3 regions of the Rahnella sp. 1L-D-7-B-C2 genome follow, and region 3 is predicted to be linked to each of the others. Evidence: predicted binding sites of a transcription regulator. Region 3 holds the regulator's gene; each other region holds the start of a gene.
The links. The regulator Fur, encoded in region 3, represses iron uptake genes when iron is present. The targets are predictions, from matches to a motif close to ATAATAATGAGAACNACTATCAA.
Positions count from the first base shown of each region.

Region 1: a site for Fur is predicted at 3,064-3,086, ahead of feoA (ferrous iron transporter A). Genes of this name have one in related genera too.
Region 2: a site for Fur is predicted at 2,169-2,191, ahead of sufA (Fe-S cluster assembly scaffold SufA). Genes of this name have one in related genera too.

Region 1 is NZ_JBXAVQ010000004.1:282,133-288,341, reverse strand. It holds gene greB (transcription elongation factor GreB) at 1-399, shown strand, start outside; gene AC0Z7K_RS09785 (Tex family protein) at 522-2,855, shown strand; gene feoA (ferrous iron transporter A) at 3,268-3,492, shown strand; gene feoB (Fe(2+) transporter permease subunit FeoB) at 3,558-5,876, shown strand; gene AC0Z7K_RS09770 (FeoC-like transcriptional regulator) at 5,885-6,124, shown strand; gene AC0Z7K_RS09765 (LysR family transcriptional regulator) at 6,195-6,209, shown strand, end outside.
Region 2 is NZ_JBXAVQ010000002.1:325,453-331,661, reverse strand. It holds gene ydiJ (D-2-hydroxyglutarate dehydrogenase YdiJ) at 1-836, shown strand, start outside; gene AC0Z7K_RS05140 (hotdog fold thioesterase) at 853-1,272, shown strand; gene AC0Z7K_RS05135 (hypothetical protein) at 1,380-1,784, opposite strand; gene sufA (Fe-S cluster assembly scaffold SufA) at 2,240-2,611, shown strand; gene sufB (Fe-S cluster assembly protein SufB) at 2,659-4,182, shown strand; gene sufC (Fe-S cluster assembly ATPase SufC) at 4,303-5,049, shown strand; gene sufD (Fe-S cluster assembly protein SufD) at 5,024-6,209, shown strand, end outside.
Region 3 is NZ_JBXAVQ010000001.1:661,739-667,947, forward strand. It holds gene AC0Z7K_RS02970 (methyl-accepting chemotaxis protein) at 1-181, opposite strand, end outside; gene fldA (flavodoxin FldA) at 601-1,128, shown strand; gene fur (ferric iron uptake transcriptional regulator) at 1,443-1,898, shown strand; gene AC0Z7K_RS02985 (beta-N-acetylhexosaminidase) at 2,043-4,724, opposite strand; gene chiQ (ChiQ/YbfN family lipoprotein) at 4,739-5,080, opposite strand; gene chiP (chitoporin ChiP) at 5,094-6,209, opposite strand, start outside.

The DNA of each region.
Region 1 (6,209 bases), on a different contig from region 3:
CGTCCGGAAGTCACTAAAAAGGTGACCTGGGCCGCCAGCCTTGGCGATCGCAGCGAAAATGCCGATTACCAGTACAACAAAAAGCGCCTGCGCGAGATCGACCGTCGCGTGCGCTATCTGACCAAATGTCTGGAGCAGTTACGCATCGTCGATTACTCGCCGCAGCAGGACGGCAAAGTGTTCTTTGGCGCCTGGGTGGAAGTGGAAAACGACGATGGCGACATCAAACGTTTTCGCATTGTCGGCTACGATGAAATCTTTGGCCGCCGCGACTACATTTCTATCGACTCCCCGATGGCGCGCGCGCTGCTGAAAAAGGAAGTCGGTGACAGTCTGGTGGTCACCACGCCGGTCGGTGACGCGACCTGGTACGTCAATAACATTGAATACGTCAAATGATCAGCTAACTCTCAAAACGTGAGGCACATCGTCCTGACGGCTGGCATTTTCAGCCTTCAAACCGTATAACTGTGCCCCTGCTTTTTACGTCACTCACTAACGAAAAAACTGATACCAGACTTATGAATGATCAACTGAGCCGCATTATCGCAAGTGAATTGCAGGTTCGCCCGGAGCAGGTTGCTTCCGTGGTGCGTCTGCTGGATGAAGGTAATACCGTGCCATTTATTGCGCGGTATCGTAAGGAAGTCACCGGTGGGTTGGATGATACCCAGCTGCGTCAGTTGGACACCCGTCTGGGTTATCTGCGTGAGCTGGAAGACCGCCGTCAGACCATCCTCAAATCCATCGAGGAACAGGGCAAACTGAGCGACGATCTGGCCAAAGCGATTAACACCACGCTGAGCAAAACCGAACTGGAAGACCTTTATCTGCCGTTCAAACCGAAGCGCCGCACGCGCGGGCAAATCGCTATCGAAGCAGGTCTTGAACCGCTGGCAGAATTGCTGTGGAACGATCCGAAAAACGAACCTGACGCGACGGCGGCCCAATTTGTCGATGCCGATAAAGGCGTCGCCGACACCAAAGCCGCGCTGGACGGCGCGCGCTACATCCTGATGGAACGTTTCGCCGAAGACGCCGCGCTGCTGGCGAAAGTCCGCGACTATCTGTGGAAAAATGCGCATCTGACTTCGCGTCTGGTCGAAGGCAAAGCGCAGGAAGGCGCGAAGTTTAGCGACTATTTCGATCATCATGAACCAATTGCCAAAGTCCCGTCGCACCGTGCGCTGGCGATGTTCCGTGGCCGTAACGAAGGCGTCTTACAGCTGGCGCTGAATGCCGATCCCCAGCACGACGAACCGCCAAAAGAGAGCTATGCCGAACAGCTGATCATCGATCATCTGGGTTTGCGCCTTAATAACGCCCCTGCCGACGTCTGGCGCCGTGCGGTGGTGAACTGGACGTGGCGCATTAAAGTGCTGCTGCACCTCGAAACCGAGCTGATGGGCACCGTTCGCGAACGCGCTGAAGATGAGGCGATAAACGTTTTCGCCCGCAACATGCACGATCTGCTGATGGCCGCCCCGGCCGGTATGCGCGCGACGATGGGTCTCGATCCGGGTTTGCGTACCGGTGTGAAAGTTGCTGTTGTGGATAACACCGGAAAACTGGTGGGTATCGATACCGTTTATCCACACACCGGTCAGGCTGCTAAAGCCGCGCAACAAGTTGCGGCGCTGTGCATCAAACATAACGTCGAACTGGTGGCGATCGGCAACGGGACGGCTTCCCGCGAAACCGAACGCTTCTTTATCGAGCTGCAAAAACAGTTCCCGGCGGTAAAAGCGCAGAAAGTGATCGTCAGCGAAGCCGGGGCATCTGTCTATTCCGCCTCCGAACTGGCGGCGCTGGAATTCCCGGATCTCGACGTGTCCATTCGCGGTGCGGTTTCAATCGCCCGTCGTTTGCAGGACCCGCTGGCCGAACTGGTGAAAATCGATCCGAAATCCATCGGTGTCGGCCAGTATCAGCACGACGTCAGCCAGTCACAGCTGGCGAAAAAGCTCGATACCGTGGTGGAAGACTGCGTGAATGCCGTGGGTGTGGATCTCAACACCGCGTCCGTGCCGCTGCTGACCCGCGTTGCCGGTCTGACCCGCATGATGGCGCAGAATATCGTCAACTGGCGCGATGAGAACGGTCAGTTCCGCAACCGTGAGCAACTGCTGAAAGTCAGCCGTCTGGGGCCGAAAGCCTTCGAACAGTGTGCGGGCTTCCTGCGTATCAACCACGGCGACAATCCGCTCGATGCCTCAACGGTTCACCCGGAAACGTATCCGGTGGTGGAGCGCATTCTGGCGGCGACGCAACTGGCGTTGAAAGATCTGATGGGCGATTCCAATGCGCTGCGCGGCCTGAAAGCCAGTGAGTTTACCGACGAGAAATTTGGTATGCCGACGGTGACCGACATCATCAAAGAGCTGGAAAAACCGGGGCACGATCCGCGCCCTGAGTTCAAAACCGCGACCTTTGCCGATGGCGTGGAAACCATGAATGATCTGATGCCGGGCATGATCCTTGAAGGTTCGGTCACCAACGTGACTAACTTCGGCGCGTTCGTCGATATCGGCGTTCATCAGGACGGGCTGGTACACATTTCGTCTCTGGCTAACAAATTCGTCGAAGATCCGCATACCGTGGTGAAAGCCGGCGATATTGTTAAAGTCAAAGTGATGGAAGTTGACCTGCAACGCAAACGTATCGCGCTGACCATGCGTCTGGATGAGCAACCGGGCGAAGCCCCGGGGCGTCGCTCTTCCGCGCCCTCCGCAGGGGACAATCGCGATGGGCAGAAACGTCCAACACAAAACAAACCGGCGGGTCGCAATGCGGCTCCGGCAGGCAATAATGCGATGGCCGATGCACTGGCCGCCGCGTTGGGTAAAAAACGCTAGCTTTTACGTTTTAAGCCATTAAACGAAAGCCGCTGAATTTTAGCGGCTTTTTTATGTACCTTTTTTCGACACTTTTTAAAGTCTCTCCTAATGAATCAATCACTGCGGTAAATCAATAAAACAGAGATTCCACAGGCATAGGATATGCAACGCGGTAGGGACATCCGTGAAGAGGCACGCCTCTTTTCTTTTTGTCTTTTTACACGTACTAATTATGATAACTATTCTCGTTTGTACTTCCTTGCGTATTCAAACTACAGTTAACGTAAGGTCGATAATTGCGCACCAGGGACAATTTCTGAGCAGTTTTTTTGCAACATAAATCGCATTTAAGTGGAATATCCGGGCACGGAAGCGCGGCGTAGCTTTTGCAACGCGGCCCCCACAAACCCGATCGCTTCGCGAGGAACTTATGCAACTTCAATCACAACGTGCTTACAAAATTACCGGCTTTTCTCATGAGATTAGCCCGGCGTATCGCCAGAAACTGCTGTCACTCGGCATGCTGCCGGGATCATTCTTCAACATCATCCGCGTCGCACCAATGGGCGACCCGATACAGATCGAAACCCGCCGCACCAGTCTGGTGGTTCGCAAGAAAGATCTTGATCTGCTTAAACTCGAAATGCTGGCCTGACTTCTTTGCGCAGGTCACATTAATCCCTGCGCGCTTTCCCCTTTCTCACACGCAGACCTGAACGTATGAAAGCACTGACCATTGGCCTGATTGGTAATCCCAATTCAGGTAAAACCACCCTTTTCAATCAGTTGACCGGTTCACGTCAGCGCGTAGGCAACTGGGCGGGGGTGACCGTCGAACGTAAAGAAGGCCAATTCTCCACCGAAGATCATAAAATCACGCTGGTGGATTTACCGGGCACTTACTCCCTGACCACCATCTCCGAACAAACCTCGCTCGACGAACAAATCGCCTGCCACTACATTCTCAGCGGCGACGCCGATCTGATGATTAACGTCGTGGATGCCTCCAACCTTGAGCGAAATTTGTATCTGACCCTGCAACTGCTCGAACTCGGGATTCCGTGCATCGTCGCGCTGAACATGCTCGACATCGCTAAAATCCAGAACATTCATATCGATATCCCGGCGCTGTCTGCGCGTCTGGGCTGCCCGGTTATCGCGCTGGTGTCTACCCGTGCCTCCGGCATTAAAGAACTGAAATCCGCCATCGACCAGCTGCCACCGGCCACGATGCTTGCGCGCGTGACCTACCCTCCGCTGCTGCAAAAGGAAGTGGACGTGCTGGCCGCCGCCATGCCGTCAGAGATGGCGCTGCAACAACGCCGCTGGCTGGCTTTGCAAATTCTTGAAGGCGATATCTACAGCCAGACCCACGCCGGTAACGCGCAACAGCTGCTGCCGGAAGTGAAAGCCCGACTGGCCGCGCAGGAGCTCGACGATCCGGCGCTGCTGATTGCCGATGCGCGCTATCAGTCCATCGCCCAGCTGAGTGCTGAAATCAGCAACTCGCACCTCACCGCGCCGAATAAACTGACGCAGGTGCTGGACCGCGTGATCCTTAACCGTTTCCTCGGCGTACCGATTTTCCTGCTGGTGATGTACCTGATGTTCGTTCTGGCGATTAATATCGGCGGGGCGCTGCAACCGATTTTCGATATTGGTTCCGCGGCGATTTTCATTCAGGGCATGCAGTGGATTGGTTATACCCTGCACTTCCCGCAGTGGCTGACCATTTTCCTCGCGCAGGGTGTGGGCGGCGGGATCAACACCGTTCTGCCGCTGGTACCGCAAATCGGCATGATGTACCTGTTCCTCTCCTTTCTTGAAGATTCCGGTTACATGGCGCGCGCCGCGTTCGTGATGGACAGGCTGATGCAGGCGCTTGGTCTGCCCGGCAAGTCCTTCGTGCCGCTGATTGTCGGGTTCGGCTGTAACGTTCCGTCGATTATGGGTGCCCGAACGCTGGACGCCCCGCGCGAACGCCTGATCACCGTGATGATGGCACCGTTTATGTCCTGCGGCGCGCGTCTGGCTATCTTCGCCGTTTTCTCCGCAGCGTTCTTCGGGCAGGACGGCGCCTCCGTCGTCTTCTCACTGTATTTGTTAGGCATTGTGGTCGCCATCCTCACTGGCCTGCTGCTCAAATACACCATCATGCGCGGCGAAGCCTCCCCGTTCGTAATGGAACTGCCGGTGTATCACGTTCCGCATCTGAAAAGCCTGCTGCTGCAAACCTGGCAGCGTCTGAAAGGATTCGTGCTGCGCGCCGGTAAAGTTATCGTCATCGCCAGTATTTTCATCGGCGCACTCAACAGTTTCTCGTTCAGCGGCAACGCGGTGAATAACATCAATGATTCAGCGCTGGCCTCGGTCAGTAAGGTGCTGACGCCGGTGCTCGCGCCGATGGGTGTGCATAATGACAACTGGCAGGCGACGGTCGGGCTGGTGACCGGTGCGATGGCCAAAGAAGTGGTGGTCGGTACGCTGAACACCCTTTACACGGCCGAACACATCACTAATGAAGAATTTGATGCTGCGAATTTCAACCTGATGGACGAACTGGGTGGCGCGGTAAAAGAGACCTGGCAGGGGCTGAAAGATACGTTCAGCATCAGCGTGCTGTCTAACCCAATTGAAGCCAGTAAAGGCGATGGCGAAATGGGTGTCAGCTCGATGGGCGTAATGAGCAGCAAATTTGGCTCAGCGATTTCAGCCTACAGCTATCTGATCTTCGTGCTGCTGTACGTGCCTTGCGTGTCGGTGATGGGGGCGATTGCCCGTGAAACCAGCCGCAGCTGGATGACCTTCTCGATCTTCTGGGGGCTGAACGTCGCCTATTCTCTGGCAACGTTGTTCTATCAGGCAGCCACCTTCAGCGATCATCCTGGACACAGTACCACTCTCATTCTTATCGTCCTTGCCTTCAACGCGCTGGTGCTTATCGCCCTGCGCAAAGCCCGCAGCCGCGTCAGCGTAAATTTGCAACCGCGTAAAGCGTCAGCCTGCTGTGCGTCCACTACCGACGGCGATTGCCACTAGGAGACATGATGGCCAGTCTGATTGAGGTACGCGACAGTCTCGCACTGGCTGGCCGGGCGGATGCCCGCCAGCTCAGTCTCCAGCTCAATATCCCGCAGCCGCTGGTGCAGGCGATGCTTGAAAGGCTGGTCGCCATGCGTAAAGCCGAGGCCATCGAAGCCGACGACAGCTGCCTCTCCGGCGGCTGCAAAAGCTGCGCCGAAGGTAAAAAATGCCTGACGGTCAGCTATCAGCTCATTTCGCATTGATTCGAATCCTTTCTCAATAGCCGCACTGCGGCTATTATCCTCAGGCCGCAAACGCGCCGCAGGAACCCGTATGATCGACAGTGAA
Region 2 (6,209 bases), on a different contig from region 3:
AAATGAGCCGTAAAAGCATCGGCATGGTAGATTTGCCTTTGCTGTCCACTCCCACGCTGCGTGAGCAACTGCTGGGGCATCGCGCCAGTACGATGACACTCGAACAGTTGGAGAAAATATCTCCGGCCCAGCGCGGCGAATATGTTCTGGTGGTGCAGGATCCGTTTACCAGTTTTTATGATGCACAGGTCGTGGCTGATTTCATCCGGCTTATCGAAAAATTGGGTCTGAAACCTGTGCTGCTGCCGTTCTCACCGAACGGTAAAGCGCAACACATTAAAGGCTTCCTGCAACGCTTTGCGAAAACCGCGAAGAAAACCTCACAGTTCTTAAACCGTGTGGCTCAGTTAGGAATGCCGCTGGTGGGGGTCGACCCGGCGCTGGTGCTCTGTTATCGCGATGAATATAAGGAAATTCTCGGGGAGGCCCGTGGTTCATTCCAGGTTCAGTTGGTACACGAATGGTTAGATACGTGGCTGGCAGAACGTCCAGCGCAACAGCAGAGCGGTGAGCCTTGGTATCTGTTCGGGCACTGCACTGAAAGTACGGCGTTGCCAACCAGTGGTAAGCAATGGGGAGATATTTTTGCCCGCTACGGCGCTAAGCTGGAAAATGTCAGTGTAGGTTGCTGCGGGATGGCCGGAACTTACGGTCACGAAACGAAAAACCTGCAAAACTCGCTGGGGATATACGAGCTGTCATGGCACACATCTTTACAACGCCTGCCGCGTCAGCGCTGTCTGGCGACCGGTTATTCCTGTCGCAGCCAGGTAAAACGTATTGAAGGTAACGGAGTCCGACATCCTTTGCAGGCTTTACTGGAAATCCTTTCCTGATACATAAGGAAGCACGATGTCATTTTGGAAACGAACCACCACTCTTGATGCGCTCAATGCACGTAGTCAGGGATGCATGGTCGGGCACGTCGGAATAGTGTTCACCCAACTGGGCGAGGATTTTCTTGAAGCTACGATGCCAGTGGATGAACGTACTATTCAGCCTTTTGGTTTGTTGCACGGTGGGGCATCAGTCGTACTGGCTGAAACCCTGGGCTCGATGGCGGGATATCTGTGCAGCGAAGGCACACAGACGGTGGTCGGCGTGGAAATCAATGCCAGCCACATGAAGTCAGCGCGGGAAGGACATGTCCGTGGCGTATGCCGTGCATTACGCGCCGGTCGCCGCAGCCAGGTCTGGCAGATTGAAATTTTTGATCAGCAGGGCGGTCTTTGCTGTGTATCCAGACTGACAACGATGGTTATCGATAAATAATTTGAGTGAATGAATCAGGCAGGTAGAAGACAGAAAGGGCGGACAGGCCGAAAAGTTGTCCGCCTTTTTTATTCGCAGTATTCATTAGCTATCACATTGAAACGCAATCAAAGATGATAGGGCACACGTTTGGCAAAGTCTGTTTGGAAGGCTGTCGCTTTTTCCCAGATGCCCATCATGCCATAATACTGACAAATGAGTTTGAGCGTATGCCGCGCAAAATGGTAGCTCTGAACACGGAAGAGTTCACAACGACCGACACTGTTTATTTCCAATATCAGGCGGTTATGCAGCTTGCATAACGCGTGCAGATAACTGTGATCGTCTCCGTTTTGCAGGCATAAATTGGCCATATCCAGACAAATGCTGTTGAGGCGTTTTAGCTGGCAGAGGTGTGCGTCAGGGCGGCGTAAGGCGGCATCCGCCATATAGAAATCCACAGTAGCATCGCGGACACTGGATTTATATTCGTCGATCTTACTCTGCAACCACGCATTTACCGATTGAGCCATTCTCAGTATTCCGGTTTATCTTAATGATAATCATTATCAAAGAATGAACATCATATTGTCAAAAAATAACCGGATCAACGTTTTCATCTGTTTTTTCAATTTTCGGCGGAAATGAGTAAACAAAAAGAGCCTTATTATTGCGTTTAGGGTGAATTCATAAATAGGCATTTCCGATGAATGTTTTATAATAGACCTAATGAAAGCTATTAAACCATGATCTTTATAAGGTTAATTTTGCGTTTTTTAACAAAAAATTGACAACTTATTCAATCAGTTGATGGTTGCGGTGTTCAAGACCCGCCGGCAGCCCGACCCAAAGCCGATGCACATTGAGTGGCGTTCCTCATGGGTCATCGCTATACCCTCTTAAAACAAGAGGTTGAAGTGATAAATGTTATCACTAGAATAGAGACAATAGGTCTTGTCTATGACCGTAAAACTATGAGGTAAGACAGATGCAAACTGAAACTGTCGGCTCGTTCTCTTTAGACGACAACGTATGGCAAGGCGTGATCCTGACTGACTCTGCGGCGAAACAGGTTAAAACCCTGATGACCCAGGATCCTGAAGTCAAAGGTCTTCAGCTCTCGGTGAAACAATCGGGCTGTGCTGGCTTTGGCTACGTTCTGGATTTAACCAAGCAACCGGGCAGCGATGACCTGGTGTTTGAGCATGACGGCGCTTTGCTGTTTGTTCCGCTGAAAGCGATGCCTTTCATCGACGGAACCGAGGTGGATTTCGTCCGCGAAGGGCTGAATCAGATATTTAAATTCAATAATCCTAAAGCTCAGCATGCCTGCGGGTGTGGCGAAAGTTTCGGCCTGTAAGAACCGGCCGTTTTTAAGATTATTGTAAACAAAGCGATGTAACCAACATGTCACGAAGCAACGTAGAAATTCCAGACGATGTGCAGTCTTGGGTCGGCGAGGGAACGAATTATAAAGAAGGGTTCTTTACCCAGCTGGCAACCGATGAACTAGCATCAGGCATCAACGAAGATGTGGTTCGCGCGATCTCCGCGAAACGCAACGAACCCGAGTGGATGCTGGAGTTCCGTCTGCAGGCTTATCATGCTTGGCTGAAAATGGAAGAGCCGCACTGGTTGAAAGCGTATTACACGCCTCTCGATTATCAGGATTATAGCTATTACTCCGCGCCATCCTGTGGCAGCTGTGATGATACCTGTGGTTCTCAGCCAGGTGCTACGCAACAGCCACCCGCAGATTCTCACGGTATTCCGGCGCTTGATGGTAAAAATTACCTGACCAGCGAAGTGGAAAAAGCTTTTGAGCAGTTGGGTGTTCCCGTACGTGAAGGGAAAGAAGTGGCCGTCGATGCAATTTTCGACTCCGTTTCTGTTTCCACGACGTATCGTGAAAAGCTGGCTGAATCTGGCGTCATTTTCTGCTCATTCGGCGAAGCCATTCACGAATACCCGGATCTGGTTCGCAAATACCTCGGTACCGTAGTACCCGCGCAGGATAACTTCTTTGCTGCGCTGAACGCTGCGGTCGCTTCTGACGGCACTTTTGTTTATGTACCAAAAGGTGTGCGTTGTCCGATGGAACTGTCGACCTATTTCCGTATCAACGCGGCGAAAACCGGTCAGTTCGAACGTACTATTCTGATTGCCGATGAAGGTAGCTATGTCAGTTACATCGAAGGTTGTTCAGCACCGGTACGCGATACCTATCAGCTGCACGCGGCCGTCGTTGAAGTCATTCTGCATAAAGACGCTGAAGTGAAATACTCCACCGTACAGAACTGGTTCTCCGGCAGCAAAGACAGCAGCGGCGGGATCCTCAACTTCGTGACCAAACGCGCATTGTGTGAAGGCGCAGGGTCGAAGATGTCCTGGACGCAGTCTGAAACGGGCTCTGCGATCACCTGGAAATACCCAAGCGTTATCCTTAAAGGCGATAACTCAATCGGCGAATTCTTCTCAGTTGCGCTGACCAGTGGCAAGCAGCAGGCCGATACCGGCACCAAGATGATCCACATTGGTAAAAATACTAAATCGACGATCATCTCCAAAGGGATCTCTGCAGGTCACAGCCAGAACAGCTACCGTGGTCTGGTGAAAATTCTGCCGGGTGCTGAAAATGCCCGTAACTTCACGCAGTGTGACTCAATGCTGATCGGTCCTGACAGCGCCGCGCATACATTCCCGTATGTCGAAGTGCGTAACAATACCGCGCAGCTGGAACACGAAGCGACGACGTCGAAAATTGGCGATGACCAGCTGTTCTACTGTCTGCAACGTGGTATCAGCGAAGATGACGCGATTTCCATGATTGTTAACGGTTTCTGTAAAGATGTCTTTTCCGAGCTGCCGCTGGAGTTTGCTGTCGAAGCACAGAAACTGCTGGCGATAAGCCTTGAACACAGCGTTGGGTAATATCGGCGTCTTTTCCTGCCGTCGCTGTGTGGTGTGACGCCGCGGCGGACAGGTTTGAGTTCAGCACAGTCAAAGCATAATCAGAATTATGAGCGCGCAGGCGCAAACTCAAGGATACGTATGTTAAGCATTAAGAATTTGAAGGTCCGTGTCGAAGAAAAGGAAATTCTTAAGGGACTTGATCTGGAGATCAAACCCGGAGAAGTACACGCCATCATGGGCCCGAACGGCTCAGGTAAAAGTACACTCTCCGCGACGCTGGCTGGCCGTGAAGATTACGAAGTGACCGATGGTTCCGTAATGTTCAATGGTAAAGATTTGCTGGATCTCGCGCCGGAAGACCGCGCGGGTGAAGGTGTGTTCATGGCGTTCCAATATCCGGTAGAAATCCCGGGTGTGACCAACCATTTCTTCCTGCAAACTTCGGTTAACGCGGTACGTAAATACCGTAATCTGCCTCCGATGGACCGCTTTGACTTCGCGGATTTCATCGAAGAGAAGATTGCCATGTTGAAAATGCCTGCGGATCTGCTGACCCGTTCCGTCAACGTCGGTTTCTCCGGCGGTGAGAAGAAGCGTAACGATATTCTGCAAATGGCAGCGCTTGAGCCAAGCCTGTGCATTCTTGATGAAACCGACTCCGGTCTGGACATCGATGCGCTGAAAATTGTGTCTAACGGCGTCAATGCGCTGCGCGATGGCAAACGTTCATTCGTGATTGTCACCCACTACCAACGCATCCTCGACTACATCAAGCCTGATTATGTGCACGTGCTGTATCAGGGACGTATTGTAAAATCTGGCGATTTCAGCCTGGTTAAACAGTTAGAGGAGCAGGGTTATGGCTGGCTTACCGACGAAGAGTAATGTACCTGCGGCGGGCAGTTCACATGCCATGCAGCAGCTTTACCGTCTTTTTGAAGGCCGCGGTGGTGAACAATCTGCTCACGCCCATGCACACTGGCAACAAGTGCTACGCCTCGGTTTTCCGCATGCCAAACTGGAAGACTGGAAATATACGCCGGTCTCTTCCCTGTTGGGCAATCAGTTCTTTGCACCTCAGCAGCAGGCGGTTACGGCTGAAACCGTGAAATCGCTGGCACTGCCGGTGGATTGCTACCGTTTAGTATTCGTCGATGGCCGTTTCGATGCGAGCCTGAGTGATGCTGAAACGGGCGCATTTGAGATCCAAAAACTGAATCCGGCGTCTCAACAAATGCTGCCTGATCCGATTCAGTCTGAAGTCTTTTTACATCTGACGGAAAGTCTGGCACAGGATCCATTATCTGTGCGTTTGCCTGCGGGTAAACAGGCGGATAAACCGCTGTATCTGTTACACATTAGCAGTGGTCGTGATCAGTCACGTGAAATGAATACCGTCCATCATCGCTATCACATGGCTATCGAAAGCGGTGCCAATGCTGAAGTAATTGAGCATTACCTGAGTCTTAACGATCACGGCCACTTTACCGGTGCGCGTATGACGGTAAATGTGGGCGACAATGCGGATTTCACGCATTACAAACTGGCATTTGAAAGCCAGGCGAGCTTCCACTTCTCGCATAATGATTTGGTTATCGGTCGTGATGCCCGTGTCGCGAGCCACAGTTTCCTGCTGGGCGCGGGTTTGACCCGTAATAACACCAGTGCGCAGCTGAACGGCGAGAACACCAATCTCAACATGAACAGCCTGGTTCTGCCGGTTGATACTGAGATTGCGGATACCCGCACGTATCTGGAACATAATAAAGGTTATTGCAACAGCAATCAGTTGCATAAAGTGATCGTTAACGATCGCGCGAAAGCCATCTTCAACGGCATGATCAAAGTGGCGAAGCATGCACTGAAAACCGACGGCAAGATGACCAACAACAACTTGTTGCTGGGCAAACACACTGAGGTCGATACTAAACCTCAGCTGGAGATTTATGCCGACGACGTGAAATGCAGCCACGGTGCGACGGTCGGTCGTATCGACGACGAACAGCTTTTCTATCTGCGTACCCGTGGTATTAGCGGTCAGGATG
Region 3 (6,209 bases):
GATCATTTCCTTTGCTGATCAGCGCCATGTTGTTGACGAGTTCGGAACTGTTCCTGGTGTTTTGGGTCAGTGTGTTAAGCGAGCTGACGGTGTAAAGCGATACACCGGCCCACATGACGCAAAAAACGCCAAGAATGGCTAATAAAGCGGTCCTGATGGTAATGTTTTTCAAAAACTGCACGATATGCCTCTCTCGAAACATGACTGTTTCTGGTCTGAGGATTGAGGGGGATGCGGAGAATCAAGACATGTAACCAGCGGGCGGGTGCCTCTGGACATGTTTGAACACCTCTCCGGGCATCGATTTCTTTATTATGTTGAGATTGCTCTCGCATCATCTATCGGCTGAGCGTGCTTAAACTTAAGGAGTGCGTCGGACTATTTCTTCACTTTGCTTTTAACCTCAATACCTTTGAGGTTAAACACAGACATTCAAAAGACACGAAGGCGATAACACTTAAAAAGTTTGGCCGATAAACTTATTCGTCAGTTAAGAAGGCGCGCAGAAGCATATTCTCCGCCACGCGAGTTTGCTATTATCAGCGTTATTATTGCCTGCAATGTAGGGCTTATCATTGAGAACAAGAGGTTAGACATCTTATGGCCGTAGTAGGAATCTTCTTTGGATCCGATACAGGTAACACCGAAAACATCGCAAAAATGATCCAGAAACAACTGGGTAAAGATGTTGCTGAGGTGCATGACATTGCGAAGAGCAGCAAAGAGGATCTGGAAAAATTCGATATTTTGCTGATCGGTATTCCAACCTGGTATTACGGTGAAGCCCAGTGTGACTGGGATGACTTCTTCCCTAGCCTGGAAGAGATCGACTTCGAAGGTAAGCTGGTTGCGCTGTTTGGCTGTGGCGATCAGGAAGACTATGCAGAATATTTCTGTGACGCACTGGGCACCGTGCGCGACATCATTGAGCCACGCGGCGCGGTGATTGTGGGTCACTGGCCAACCGAAGGCTACCACTTCGAAGCCTCAAAAGGTCTGGCCGATGATAAACACTTCATCGGACTGGCGATTGACGAAGACCGTCAGCCTGAATTAACCAATGAGCGCGTTGATGCGTGGGTTAAGCAAATTACAGAAGAATTGAGCCTTTCAGAAATTATTGGCTAAAAACCCTGTTGGCCCTGAGGATTTATTCTACAATTGAAGGGCCAAACTATTACTGAAATTAACAATTTAGCCACAACAAAATTGTTACTTTCCGTAGTATCAAGGTACACTGAGTTCATCTGTTTTTTCTATCGATCAAGTCGTTGCATTATCTGGTGTGACTGGCATTTAGTGATCTTTATTAACAGGCAATCGTTTAGGGGATCGGCACACTTCCGTTAAACGAAGGATCCTAAACGAACAATTTTGTGCCGCTGATGCCACAGGCTCCATGCCTCAACTTGATTAGCACATAGTAACAGGACTGAATCCGCATGACTGACAACAACACCGCACTGAAGAAAGCCGGCTTAAAAGTCACGCTTCCGCGCCTTAAAATCCTGGAAGTGCTGCAAGCGCCGGAAGGTCATCACGTGAGTGCGGAAGATCTGTACAAACAACTGATTGATATGGGTGAAGAGATTGGTCTGGCGACGGTTTACCGCGTTTTGAACCAGTTTGATGACGCCGGTATCGTGACCCGTCATAACTTCGAAGGCGGCAAATCCGTATTCGAACTGACCCAGCAACATCACCACGACCACCTGATCTGCTTAGATTGTGGCCGCGTGATTGAATTCCGCGACGAATATATCGAAGGTCGTCAGCGTGAAATCGCTAAGAAACATGGCATCAAACTGACCAACCACAGCCTGTACCTGTACGGTCACTGTGAAGCAGGCGATTGCCGCGAAGATGATTCTTTGCACAATGATAAACCCGCGCAGTAATCTGCCCGGTTCGGCGAAGTTGCCGTCAACGTAAAGACTTAACTAACCGCTGAAAAGCGGTTTTTTTTGGCCTACGCGATGAACATCAGATGTAAAAAACCCCGGAAAACCGGGGTTTTGTTTTTTAGCCTCAGGCGGTTTCGCTTAAAGCTTATCTGTCACCGGCTCTGCACGGCTGAAGCGTTTACCATCCGCAGACGCGGAGCGTACCCAGACGTCACCGGTGATTTGCGGTTTTTGAACATCATCATAACGCTGCCATTGCTTGCCACCGTCGACGGAATACTCTATCGCCAGCCCGGGCAGCGACGTATTCGCCTGAAGTTTTCCGCCGTTCACCTGCGCGCCCGGCACAGGCAGACGATAAGCAACGCCTGCCGCATCCATTTTCGGTAACTCTCGCTGCCCCATCAGGTTGGCGAAGCGCAGCCAGTCGGTGTGCAGTGCTTTGGTATCGACGTGATGAGTTTTACCACCGGCGAATTCGCGTCCTGCCTTATAATCCATTTCCCAGTTTGCCCGGTGCCAGGCACGTTCTGCCAGCGGCAACAGTCGCGGATAGATCATGTATTCCATCCGGTCATCGGTACGCACCACTTCGCTCCACAGTTGTGCGGAAATCCCGTACGCGCCCGGCCAGGGTTTGTCACTTTTCGCCTCGAAAGCGTTACCGTCACGATCGACAGAGGTTTCAGCATTCTGCGGCAGGTTATCCGGTGCGAAGCTGAAAACTTTCGCTTCATCGCTGTAACGTGTACCCCAATAGAACCCCTTTTCCAGCGGAGTCACTTCGTACGGGAAGTCGAAGTAAACGTAATCCGGATTCGAAATTGTCACTTCGAAGCCTTTGTTCGCCCAATCGTTTACTGAGTCGAAACCGCCCCAATAGAGCGTATCCCAGAAGTTTACGCCGATACGTTTAGTGGCGAAGGAACTGGCATCTCTGGCATCTTTCAGGCCGTCCTGCCATGCCTGCATTCTTTCGATACCGTGGGCATTCACCAGCTTGCTGACTTCCATTGCGAAGTAACTTGGCAGATGCTCAACGTCCGCGACTTTGCCGGAAGAAATCATTGCCTGACAGACCTGTGACTGCGCCCAGGGTTTATCCTGCTTGCTCAGATCAATCACGCCTTTTGCCGGATCGATCTTACCGTTTTTATCCTGATAGCCCGGACCGAGGAAGATGTTTTTCGCCTCGTCACCGCCAAAATGCCAGGTGCTGAGCGGCTGTCCGGCCTCTTTGTGCATTTGGGCGATTTCGCCAATCACTTTATCTGCAAAGCGTTTGGACGATTCCATACAAGGGTTCAGATACCCGTGGCGATCATAGAACTGGACGCCGGTAGTATTTGAGGTGTCAGTCGGATCCAGCAGGCGGAACTCATTGGCTTCTTCCTCTTTACCCGCCGCATGCAGTTTTCGGTAACGCGCCTCCATTGAAATCACCGCCGCACGGGCGTGCGCAGGCATGTCGATTTCCGGGATCACGTTGATCTGACGCGCATTGGCGTACTTCACAATCTCGATGTAATCGGCACGGGAGAAATGCCCGCTGCCGTTGTTGTCCGAATCCGGGCCAGAACCCAACTGCGGCAACAGGCATTTGGTTTCAGTCAGGTCGTGACAGCGTTTACTGCCGATATCCGTGAGCTCCGGCAAGCCAGGGATCTCGATGCGCCAGCCCTCATCATCGCTAAGATGGAAGTGGAAAGTATTCAGTTTGTATGCGGACATCTGGTCGAGTAATCGCAGAACCGCGGCTTTAGAATGGAAGTTGCGGCCAACGTCGAGGAACATCGCGCGGTATTCAAAACGCGGTGCATCTTTGGCGTCCAGGCTGGCGATTTTTTTACTGCCATCGGCAGGCACTAAAGAAAGAATCGACTGTAAACCGTAGAACACGCCGGCCTGATCGAAACCGGTAACCTGTGCACCCTTCTCACCAATATTGAGAATATACGCGCCTTCAGTCGCCTGCTTTCCGCTGAATTTGTCTTTCTCAATGCGCGTAGTGATCGGATAGCCTTTGGCATTTTCAGTGATGCCCAGCAGCGCAAAGCGTTCGGTCACCGCGATCGCCGCCGGTTTGGCCAGCGCGCTCAGATCGAGTGCCACGCCGCCTGCCAGCGACACATCTTTCGCATGAATTTTCACTTCCAGCGGTGTCGGAATAATTTGCCCGCGCAAGGTCGCCGCAGGCAGTACTTTCAGCTCGTCATTTTTCACATAACGGCTGACCGGCGTCATCAGAACGTTTTTGTCATCCGCCGTGCGCTTCCACTGGTCGCCCTTAAACGGCGTGACGAACTGATGCAAATCTTCGGTATCGGTGTTCGCCAGCACTTTTGGCTGGGCATTTGACGATGTCGCATACCAGCGCGGGATCAGATCGGTTTCAAACAGTTGCCAGTATTCGCCGACCACCGGAATGCTGACCGACTGATTGGCCGGGAAGCCTTTGAATTTGTTGGTCGGCTCGATTTTATGCAGGTCGCCGGTCACGCGGGTGATGGTGAACTGATCGTTATCGACTTTCAAAATACGGCGAACGTTGTGAAAATAAATCGCCCAGTCGTTGCCTTCGATCGCCTCACCGGCATTGGTCAGGGTGATGATGGCCGTGTTGCAGGATGCCCAGTCGGCGCCCAGCAGGCTGCAATCCGTACCGTGCGCACCGGCCTGATTATCCTGTAATGCATAATTCACTTTCAGCTGGCTAAGCTGGTCTGCCAGCTGCTGATCGGCATTCGCCGCAGACATACCGCCAAGCATCCCGCCCATCAGCGTCGCTGCTGCCAGTGCGTTGAGTCTGAATTTATTCATCTTCAACCTCATCCTTAATTCGTTGGTTTAGGGGAATTATTCGCTCGGATTTCCTGCCAGATTTTGCCGCAGTCGTCGGCGTAAGCCTGGCCGTCACCGGTTTTACGCGCGGTCAGGCAGCGCTGGTAATCCACCACACGCACCGTTTCCTGTTCGGCAAATTGCTTGTGTGCTTTTTCCTGTTTAAGGACGTCCAGTACAGTCCGGCACGAGGCTATTTTATCCGGCGATCCTTCCGCCTTATTGATACAGGCGCTGTAGGCCTCACGCAGTTTGGTGTCTTCTTTTTGCGCCGTTGTCGGAGCACAACCAGCCAACAGAACGGAAGTAACAACGATCATCAGTAATTTATTCATCGACATGGCGACCTCAGAAAATAGTGAATGGAGCGATAACGATGAATTTGACGTCTTTTTCATCCTGGAAGATGTTGCCGTAACCACCGCCCCAGCTCGGAATATCCGAATGGTTGTCGTACTGGGTGTAATGCAGTTTGAACAGCGTGCCTTTGGCTCGACCTTCCTGAATGGTGTACAGCGCATCCAGACTCCAGGCGCTCTCTTTCAGGCGCTGGCTCTGGTCATAAGCCGCGTTAGTGCTTGGCTTGGCGTCCCAGGCGTAAACGTAAGAACCGCCCACCGCGAAGCCCGGCAGATCCCATTTGGCCAGATCGTATAACACCCCGGCATAGACTGCTTTTTCACCATTGGCGTTGAAGTCAGAACGGTTATCCCACCACACATCAAGACGGCCGTTGGATGAGGAATAAGTCGGTGTCATACGCTGCAGGAAATATCCCTGATTCCCTTCTGCCTTAACCATCGTTCCTTCAAGACGCCAGTTGAACTGACCCGTGGTGTAGCCGAATGTCAGCGCCTGCAACCATGCGAGGCCGTCATACAAACTGTTCGGATCGTTCTTGTCGCTGATACGGTCTTGTGCACCGTAGAACTGGTAGCTGGTGGTCAGCGGATTGCCCAGCAGATCGACCTTATAGGACGCTTTGGCAAAGTACTGATCGACGTAGCTTTCCGCTTCGCCATAGGCCGCTTCGAGGACGAAATCATTTTTAAAATCATATTTCGCGCCGAGGGAGTGAATGTAGGAGACACCGGTTTTCTTGTCATTCTGGCGGAAATCATCCATTTCCAGATGCCACGGAGATTTATATTCGTCCGCCCACATGTAGGAGAAGCTCAGCTCGCCCGGTTCGCCGAAATCATGTTTATAACCGGCTTCCGCGCCGCGATAGGTACCCGGCATGAAGCTCCAGTGCGGCGCGATCAGCGTCTGCCCGGTAGGCTGGATATAACCCGCGTGCCCCCAGAAACCGCCATATTTAAATTTACCTGCGGCTTTGTACAGACTGACCCCGCCCTTATCGCCGGAGTAATCTTCGTCGTAGGCGTGGTTTTTGGAAGAGAAAGCGATTTCGTTCGGGTGGCCGCTGTCGCTGGCTTCAGCCAGCTCAATCGCAGTAAAAGC